DNA from 2 places in the Kribbella sp. NPDC104740 genome. Region 1 is predicted to be linked to the other one. Evidence: riboswitches for the same ligand, from Rfam matches in the RefSeq annotation. Region 1 holds a riboswitch; the other holds the start of a gene.
The links. Region 1 has a riboswitch for cobalamin ahead of metE (5-methyltetrahydropteroyltriglutamate--homocysteine S-methyltransferase). Riboswitches for the same ligand answer to the same signal wherever they lie in the genome.

Region 1 (4,203 bases):
GGCGTCCGCGCGACCGAGCTGTCCCGGCTGTCCGGTCAGCACAAGCAGATCATCGGCACGCTGGTCGACGAGCTCGAAGCCCTCGGGTACCTGGAACGCCGTCCCGACCCCAGCGACCGGCGCGCGAAGCTGGTCTGCCCGACCGAGCGCGGCCTGGCCCAGATGCGGACCGCGGACGCGGTCATCGCCGGGATCGAGGCTGAGCACGCCGAGCGGCTGGGCGCGCAGAACTACCGGCGGTTCAAAGAGACGTTCCTCGACGTCGTCGAGCACCAGCGCCGCCGGCGCGGCCCCCAACCGGAGAGCGACACCGAGGACTAGACGTCGATCCGGGAGCCCATGATGACCACCCGGTCGCGGGGCAGCCCGAAGTACTCGGCGGCGTCCGCGCTGATGTGCGACGTGGCCACGAACAGCCGGCTGCGCCAGCGCGCCATGTCCGGCTTGTCCCCGAGCCGCAGCTCGATCGTCGACAGGAAGTACGACGTGTCGCTCAGGTCCAGCGACGCGACCTCGGCGCTCTGCTCCGCGGCCAGCCGCAGTACGCCCGCGACATCCGGAGTCTGGACGTAGCCGAACCGCGCCGTCACGTGCACGATCCGGTCGTCGTCGAAGCCGAGGTCGTCGATCGTGATCCGCTCGTCGTCCGGCACCGACGGGACCGGCTCGGTCTCGATCGACAGGATCACGACGTTCTCGTGCAGGATGTGGTTGTGCTCGACGTTCGCGCGCATCGCCAGCGGCACGGTGTCCTTGCCGCGGTTCAGGAAGACCGCCGTACCGGGCACTCGCCGCAGCGGCGGCCGCGCGTCGTGCAGCTCGTTGATGAAGGTGGTCAGTGACCCTTCCTGGCGCTCGCGGCGCGCGGTGACCAGCGCCCGGCCGCGCTGCCAGGTGGTGAGCACGGTGAAGACCGTGATGCCGATCAGCAGCGGCAGCCAGGCGCCGTGCACGAGCTTGGTCAGGTTCGCCGCGAGGAACAGCAGCTCGATCGACAGGAACACCGCGCCACCGCCGATCACCACCCACATCGGCTTACCCCACTGCTTGCGGACGATGTAGAAGAACAGCACGGTGTTGATCGTCACCGTCGCGGTGACCGCCATCCCGAACGCGAACGCGAGCGCGGCCGAGGTCTGGAACGCGAAGACCAGCGTCAGCACCGAGATCATCAGCGCCCAGTTGATCCACGGCACGTAGATCTGGCCGATCGTCTTGCTCGACGTGTGCAGGATCCGCAGCCGCGGCAGGTACCCGAGCTGGACCGCCTGACGGGCGACCGAGAACGCTCCGGTGATCACGGCCTGGGACGCGATCACGGTCGCGGCGGTCGCGAGCAGGACCAGCGGGATCCGGCCCCAGTCCGGCACCAGCAGGAAGAACGGGCTGCTCACCGACGCCTGGTCCTTGAGCACCAGGGCGCCCTGGCCGAGGTAGCTGAGGATGCAGGCCGGGAAGACCAGGACCAGCCAGGCCCGGGTGATCGGCGCGCGGCCGAAGTGCCCGAGGTCGGCGTACAGGGCCTCGGCGCCGGTGATCGCGAGCACGACCGCGGCCAGCGCGAAGAACGCGTGCCCGAAGTGGTTGGTCAGGAAGCCGAGCGCGTACGTCGGCGACAGCGCCTCCAGGATCTGCGGGTGCCGGGTGATCCCGCCGATCCCGGCCGCGCCGATGGTGACGAACCAGAGCACCATCACGACGCCGAACGAGCGCCCGATCCGGCCGGTGCCGAGGCGCTGCAGGGTGAACAGCACGACGATGATCGTCGCGGTGATCGGTACGACGTACGAGTCCAGCCCGGGCTCGACGACCTTCAGGCCCTCGACCGCGGACAGCACCGAGATGGCCGGCGTGATCATCGAGTCGCCGAAGAACAGCGACGCGCCGAAGATGCCGAGCCCGGCCAGGATCACCTTGGTCCGCCGGGTGCCGTTGGTGCCGTGGCTGCGGATCAGCGTGATCAGGGCCAGGATGCCGCCCTCGCCGTGGTTGTCGGCGCGCAGCACGAGCAGCACGTACTTGATCGTCACGATGATCGTGACCGCCCAGAAGATCAGCGACACGATCCCGAACACGCTGTCGGCCGAGACCGGTACCGGGTGCGGGTCACCGGGGTTGAACACGGTCTGGATGGTGTAGATCGGGCTGGTCCCGATGTCGCCGAAGACGACGCCGAGGGCGCCGATGGTCAGCAGGGTCCGGGACTGCACGCGGCCGTCCGCGTGGTCGGCGCTCATCGCGTCAGCCTGTTCACGGGCGCATTGAACCACCGCGACCTGTCCGAGGGACCGATCACACTCACCCGGCGCTGTGAGAATTCTGTGAGAAAGTGGTGACGCAGTGGTTCGGCCCGGTCGCCAGTCGGGTCGTCGTAAGAGGGAACCCGGTGGAAATCCGGGACTGCCCCGCAGCGGTGAGTGGGAACGACCGCCGTCATCAGCACTGGACCGGAGGACCGGTCTGGGAAGCGACGGCCAGTAGGTGCCTGGGACCAGGCGTGCCCGCGAGTCCGAAGACCTGCCCCTGCCCGCCGTGCGTCGTCGTCCGGCGGTGACCGCGTGACCTCGTGGGAAGGTCGGCCGTGCGCGCACCGTCGCGCCTGCCCGTCGTTCTCCTGGGGTCCGGGGTCTTCGAGACTGCCTCGCCAAGGAGAGACACTTGAACACCCAGTCAGCAGCACGCTCCACCGTGTCCGGCTACCCGCGTCAGGGCCCGAACCGGGAGCTGAAGAAGGCGATCGAGGGCTACTGGAAGGGCACGGTCAGCGCCGACGCCCTCCGGCAGACCGCCGCGGACCTGCGCAGGGCCAACTGGCAGCAGCTCGCGGCCGACGGCATCGACGAGGTCCCGACCGGTGACTTCTCGTACTACGACCACGTGCTGGACACCTCGGTCCTGCTCGGCGCGATCCCCGAGCGGCACCGCGCGGCCGTCGCGGCGGACCCGCTGGACGGCTACTTCGCGATGGCCCGCGGCACCCAGGAGGTCGCGCCGCTGGAGATGACGAAGTGGTTCGACACCAACTACCACTACCTGGTCCCCGAGCTCGGCCCGGACACCACGTTCGCCGCCGACACCGGCAAGCAGGTCGGCGAGCTGCGGGAGGCGATCGCGCTCGGCCTGACCGCCCGCCCGGTCCTCGTCGGCCCGATCACCTACCTGCTGCTGGCCAAGCCGGCGCCGGGCGTCGACGAGCACTTCGAGCCGCTGTCGCTGCTCGACAAGCTCCTCCCCGTGTACGCCGAGGTGCTCGCCGACCTCCGCACCGCCGGCGCGGGCTGGGTGCAGCTGGACGAGCCGGCGCTGGTCCAGGACCGCTCGGCCGACGAGCTCGACCTCACCGCGCGTGCGTACGCCGTACTGGGTGAGCTGACCGACCGGCCGCGGCTGCTCGTCGCGTCGTACTTCGACCGGCTCGGCCAGGCGCTGCCGGTGCTGGCCAAGTCGCCGGTCGAGGGGCTCGCGATCGACTTCACCGGTCCCGCCGAGGGCAACCTCGACGACCTGGTCGCCGCCTCCGAGGTGCGCTCCAAGCGACTCGTCGCGGGTGTCGTCAACGGCCGCAACATCTGGATCAACGACCTGACCAAGTCGCTGGCCACCCTGAACCGGCTGCGCACGCTGGCCGGTCAGGTCGACGTCGGCGCGTCCTGCTCGCTCCTGCACGTCCCGTACGACGTGAGCGCCGAGGACGGGATCGCGCCGGAGGTCGCGAGCTGGCTCGCGTTCGCGCGCCAGAAGTCCGCCGAGATCGCCACGCTGACACTCGGCTACAGCGAGGGCGCCGAGGCGATCGCCGATCAGCTGGCGGCGAACCAGGCCGCGCTGGAGTCGCGGCGTGCGTCGGCGCTGACCAACAACCCGTCCGTCCGCGCGCGGGTCGCCGGGATCACCCCGTCCGACAGCAAGCGGGCGACGCCGTACGCCGAACGCAGCGCCGCCCAGCAGGCCCGGCTCGGGCTCCCCCTGCTCCCGACCACGACCGTCGGCTCGTTCCCGCAGACCACCGAGCTCCGCACGGCCCGCGCCGACCTGCGCGCCGGACGGATCGACGCGACCCAGTACGACGAGCGGATCGGCGCCGAGATCCAGGAGGTGCTCGCGTTCCAGGAGAAGGCCGGCCTGGACGTGCTCGTGCACGGCGAGCCCGAGCGCAACGACATGGTCCAGTACTTCGCCGAGCAGCTCGACGGGTACCTGGCC
Region 2 (4,203 bases), on a different contig from region 1:
TCGGCCCGTACGACGACGTCCTGGTCCCCCGCGACAGCCGCAGGACCGACTGGGAGGTCGAGCTCGCGGTCGTGATCGGCAAGACCGCCCGGTACCTGACCTCGGACGAGGAGGCGCTGGCCTGCATCGCCGGGTACGCGGTCTCCAACGACGTCTCCGAGCGCGCCTTCCAGCTCGAGGTCTCCGGCGGCCAGTGGTCGAAGGGCAAGTGCTGCGAGACGTTCAACCCGCTCGGCCCGGTGCTGGTCCCGGCCGACGAGGTCGGCGACCCGCAGGCGCTGGACCTGAAGTCGTTCGTCAACGGCGAGCCGCGGCAGGACTCCAACACCCGGGACATGATCTTCTCGGTCGCCGCGCTGATCCGCGACCTGTCGCAGTACATGACGCTCGACCCGGGCGACATCGTCAACACCGGTACGCCGGAGGGTGTGGCGCTGTCCGGGCGGTTCCCGTACCTGGCGCCGGGTGACGTCGTCGAGTGCGAGATCCAGGGGCTGGGCAGGCAGCGCCAGGAGCTTCGCCAGGCCTGAGCGCGCGTCGCGCCCCGGCCCGGCTCTCGGTCGGCCTTTCCGCCCCGTCACCCGAATCTCGGTGGCGGGGCGAACCCGTCGTACGGCATCTTTCTGTGCCATGACCTCGATCGTGCGCACGGTGACCTTCGACGCGGCCGACCCCTACGAGCTGGCCGGCTTCTGGCTGCAGGTGTTCGGCGTGGAGCGCCCGTCGGACGACTTCCCCGACGACCCGTACGCCGCCGTCGACACCGGCCCGGTCAAGCTGCTGTTCGAGCGCAACAACGACCCTAAGCGTGCCAAGAACCGCGTCCACCTCGACCTCGAGCCGGACATCCCGCGCGACCAGGAGGTCGAGCGGCTGGTCGCGCTCGGCGCGACGGTCGAGCACGACCACCGGGAGGCGGACGGTACGGGGTTCGTGGTGATGCTCGACCCGGCCGGCAACGAGTTCTGCGTGCTCCGTTCGGCCGCGGAGCGTGCGGCGACCGGCGGCTGATCCTCCGCGGGTGCAGCTACTGGAGGCTGAGCGACCAGGCCGTCGCGTGGGCGGAGAGGCTGACGGTCGCCAGCGGGCGAACATCCACGTGCCGCAGCGACTCAGCCGGCGCCTCCAACGTGTAGAGCACAGCAGCTCTCACGACCGCCGGATGCACCACCGCCACCACCGTCTGCCGCTCCGCGTGCTGCGGAGCCTCGGTGAGGTCCCCCAGCCAGTCGGCGACCCGCGCGATCAGGTCGTTCGCCGTCTCACCACCCGGCGGCGCCGTGTGCGGCCGCTCCAGCCACGCCGAGACCGCCGCAGTCTCCGTCGCGAGCAGCTCCTCCAGGTCGCGCCCGGTCCAGTCGCCGTACTCCCGGTCGCGCAGCGCCCCGACCACGACCGGCTGCAAGCCCATCGCCTCAGCGGTCAGGATCGCGGCCGGCTCGGGCCCGCAGTACGTCGTACCGGCGTCGACCCGCAGGTCACGCGCCGCCTCCAGGCTCGCCTGGTCCGGCGCGGGCTCTCCACCGAGGACGAGCCCGCGCAGGCCAGGCGTCAGCGCATGCGCGACGAGGGTCAGCGTCGTGGTCACGCGGCAACCGGCTCCGCGACCTTGGAGTGACGATCCACCAACGCAGCGTAACCGAATCCGATCAGCGTCCACAGCACCGCCTGCGTGCCGAGCGAGGCGAACCGGAACTGCCACAGCAGCGTCGCCGGGAACGACCCCGGCACCTCGTTGATCGCCGGCAGGATCAGGTACGCCGCCACGATCGTCACCACGAACGCGGCCCCGCCTGCGGCGAGCCGGATCCAGGGCGCGTCGCCGAAGCGCTGCGCCCAGCGGGACGCCGCGACGCCGGCCCAGACCGCGAGCAGCCCGATCACCAGCGTCAGCAGGTAGGTGACGGTCCGCTTGGTGATCGTCTCCGGGTCGCCGACGGCGGGCGGGTTCGGCGGGTACTTGAGGAACGGCACCAGCACGATCCCGACGAATCCCGCGGCGGCCAGGCCGAGCGCGGCGTACGAGTCGCTGGTGGTGCGGAGGCGGCGGCGGAGCAGGGCGAACCCGACGGCGAAGATGCCGCCGAGCGCCACGCCGTACAGGCTGGTGGCGAGGAAGAGCCCGAACCGCTGGCCGTCGCGGCTGACCAGCGGTTCCTCCTCCTCGGCCGCCGGGGCCTCGGTCGCTTCGCCATGGGTGTGCGCGGCGCCGCCGGCTTCCTCGATCGCGATCGCGGCGTCGATGTGCGGTTCGCCCATCACGTACGCGAAGGTTCCGGCCAGCAGGCCGGCGAAGAGGCCGACGATCAGTCCGCGCACCAGGAGATTCCCGAAAGTGCGCATGACAGTCCTGTCAGATGGTGGTGTGGGTACTGCAGGACGTCAGTGGCAGGGCACGCCGAGCAGGTGCCGGCCGTCGTGCATCAGCTCGTGCAGGTACATGCCCGACTGGGAGATCGCACCCTGGTCGAAGGCGACCAGGTAGGCCAGCATCAGCAGCACGCCGACGGTGAGCAGCGCGACCGCGAGCAGGCGCGGGGAAACGGCCGGTACGGCGACCGGGCGAGCAGGAGCAGACATCTGAGGACCTCCTGGGGAAGTGCGCGTCCCCATCGAAAGGCTGCGAGTGCCCGAGCGTCCTGACTCACGAGCCCGAAGCTCGCTCACAGTGGCGCGGCCGTACCGGTTTCTCACCGGTTTCCCTCATGGCACCGCAGGTTGACCTTTGAACGGTAGCGGCCGCCTTCGTGACCGGTCAACGGATCCCGGCGCGCCGGTGATCTTCCCCACCTGGCGAGATCCCGCAGCTTCGCGGGGATTGCTTCGGCCGGCGAGATCCCCGCAGCCTCGCGGGCTCGCCTCGGCTGGCGAGATCGTGCAGCGGGTCGCGGACCCGGCACTTACCCTGACTCCATGCCGTCCGCCCACCACCTCCTGGCCTTCGCCGTCACCGCCCTGATCGTCATCGTCGTCCCCGGCCCGAGCGTCCTGTTCATCATCGGCCGGGCCCTGACCGTCGGCCGCCGCGAAGCCGTCCTCACCATGATCGGCAGCATGGCCGGCGTCGTGGTCCTCCTGGTCGCGGTAGCCCTGGGCCTCGGCTCCCTCATCGCCGCCAGCGCCATCGCCCTCACCGTCGTGAAACTCGCCGGCGCGGCGTACCTGATCTACCTGGGCATCCACGCCTTCCGCACCCGCAAGTCCCTCGCCTCTGCACTCACCGCCGGCGTCCGCCCGGCGAACACCCGCCGAGTCCTCCGCCAGGGCTTCCTCGTCGGCGTCACCAACGCCAAGACCGCGGTCTTCTTCGCCGCCGTCCTCCCCCAGTTCCTGGACCCCGAAGCCGGCAACCCCACCCTCCAGATCCTGCTGCTCGGCCTCATCTTCATCACCATCGCCCTCATCTCCGACACCACCTGGGCCTTGGCCGCCGGCACCGCCCGCAACTGGTTCGCCCGCTCCCCGCGCCGCCTGGAACTGGTCGGCGGCACCGGCGGCCTGATGATCATCACGCTCGGCGCGAGCATCGCCCTCACGGGCGCGAAGGACTAGTCCGCTGCAGGGCTGTGGACAACTCCCCAGCCGTTCACCCTCCGCTTGTAAACTCAACAAGGAAAGAACAGGCGGCGGGCAGCAGACGCCGTCAGCCGCACCAGATTCACACCATTCGAGTCTGCCGAGCCGCGAAGACGCCCACCACAGCAAGCGCAGCAGGCAAGCCGAAGGCTGTCAGGTACGCCGTGGTCGGCGAGTGCGGCTCGATGGCGGCGAAGAGCGAGCCGCCGATCGCCAGGATCGTTGCTGTCAGCAAGGAGTCGCTGAGCTGCAGGGCCGAGCTGTTCGCACCCTGCTGCTCGACCGTGGAGTACTCCAGCACCAGCACCGACACGGTCGGGAACACCGTCCCCATCCCCAGCCCGACCAGCGCCCACCCGAGGATCCCGACGACCACCGGCACCCGGTCGTCGAGCGTCGCGGCGGCGGTCCCGATCCCCAGCAGCAGCGAGAGCATGCCCGCCTGCAGGAACACGTGGTGCTCGAACGGCTGGTTCGGCCGGCCCCGGTACCACGACGCCGCCGACCAGCTCAGCGCGCTGACCGTCAGCACCATCCCCGCCCACGCCGGCGACAGCCCGCGCTCCCGGGTCAGCATCAGCGGCAGGAACACCTCGGCCCCGAACCCGGCCGCTGCGACCAGCCCGC

Region 2: another riboswitch for cobalamin. It lies ahead of ACZ6Z4_RS20660 (CbtB domain-containing protein); the one in region 1 lies ahead of metE (5-methyltetrahydropteroyltriglutamate--homocysteine S-methyltransferase).

Annotation. Positions count from the first base shown of each region.
Region 1 is NZ_JBVJNV010000002.1:578,240-582,442, forward strand. Features, by position in the region: gene ACZ6Z4_RS12320 (MarR family winged helix-turn-helix transcriptional regulator) at 1-321, shown strand, start outside; gene ACZ6Z4_RS12325 (potassium transporter Kup) at 318-2,237, opposite strand; cobalamin riboswitch at 2,325-2,539, shown strand; gene metE (5-methyltetrahydropteroyltriglutamate--homocysteine S-methyltransferase) at 2,659-4,203, shown strand, end outside.
Region 2 is NZ_JBVJNV010000003.1:954,981-959,183, forward strand. Features, by position in the region: gene ACZ6Z4_RS20640 (fumarylacetoacetate hydrolase family protein) at 1-530, shown strand, start outside; gene ACZ6Z4_RS20645 (VOC family protein) at 631-1,011, shown strand; gene ACZ6Z4_RS20650 (histidine phosphatase family protein) at 1,028-1,588, opposite strand; gene ACZ6Z4_RS20655 (CbtA family protein) at 1,585-2,343, opposite strand; gene ACZ6Z4_RS20660 (CbtB domain-containing protein) at 2,383-2,580, opposite strand; cobalamin riboswitch at 2,615-2,756, opposite strand; gene ACZ6Z4_RS20665 (LysE family translocator) at 2,914-3,552, shown strand; gene ACZ6Z4_RS20670 (MFS transporter) at 3,659-4,203, opposite strand, start outside.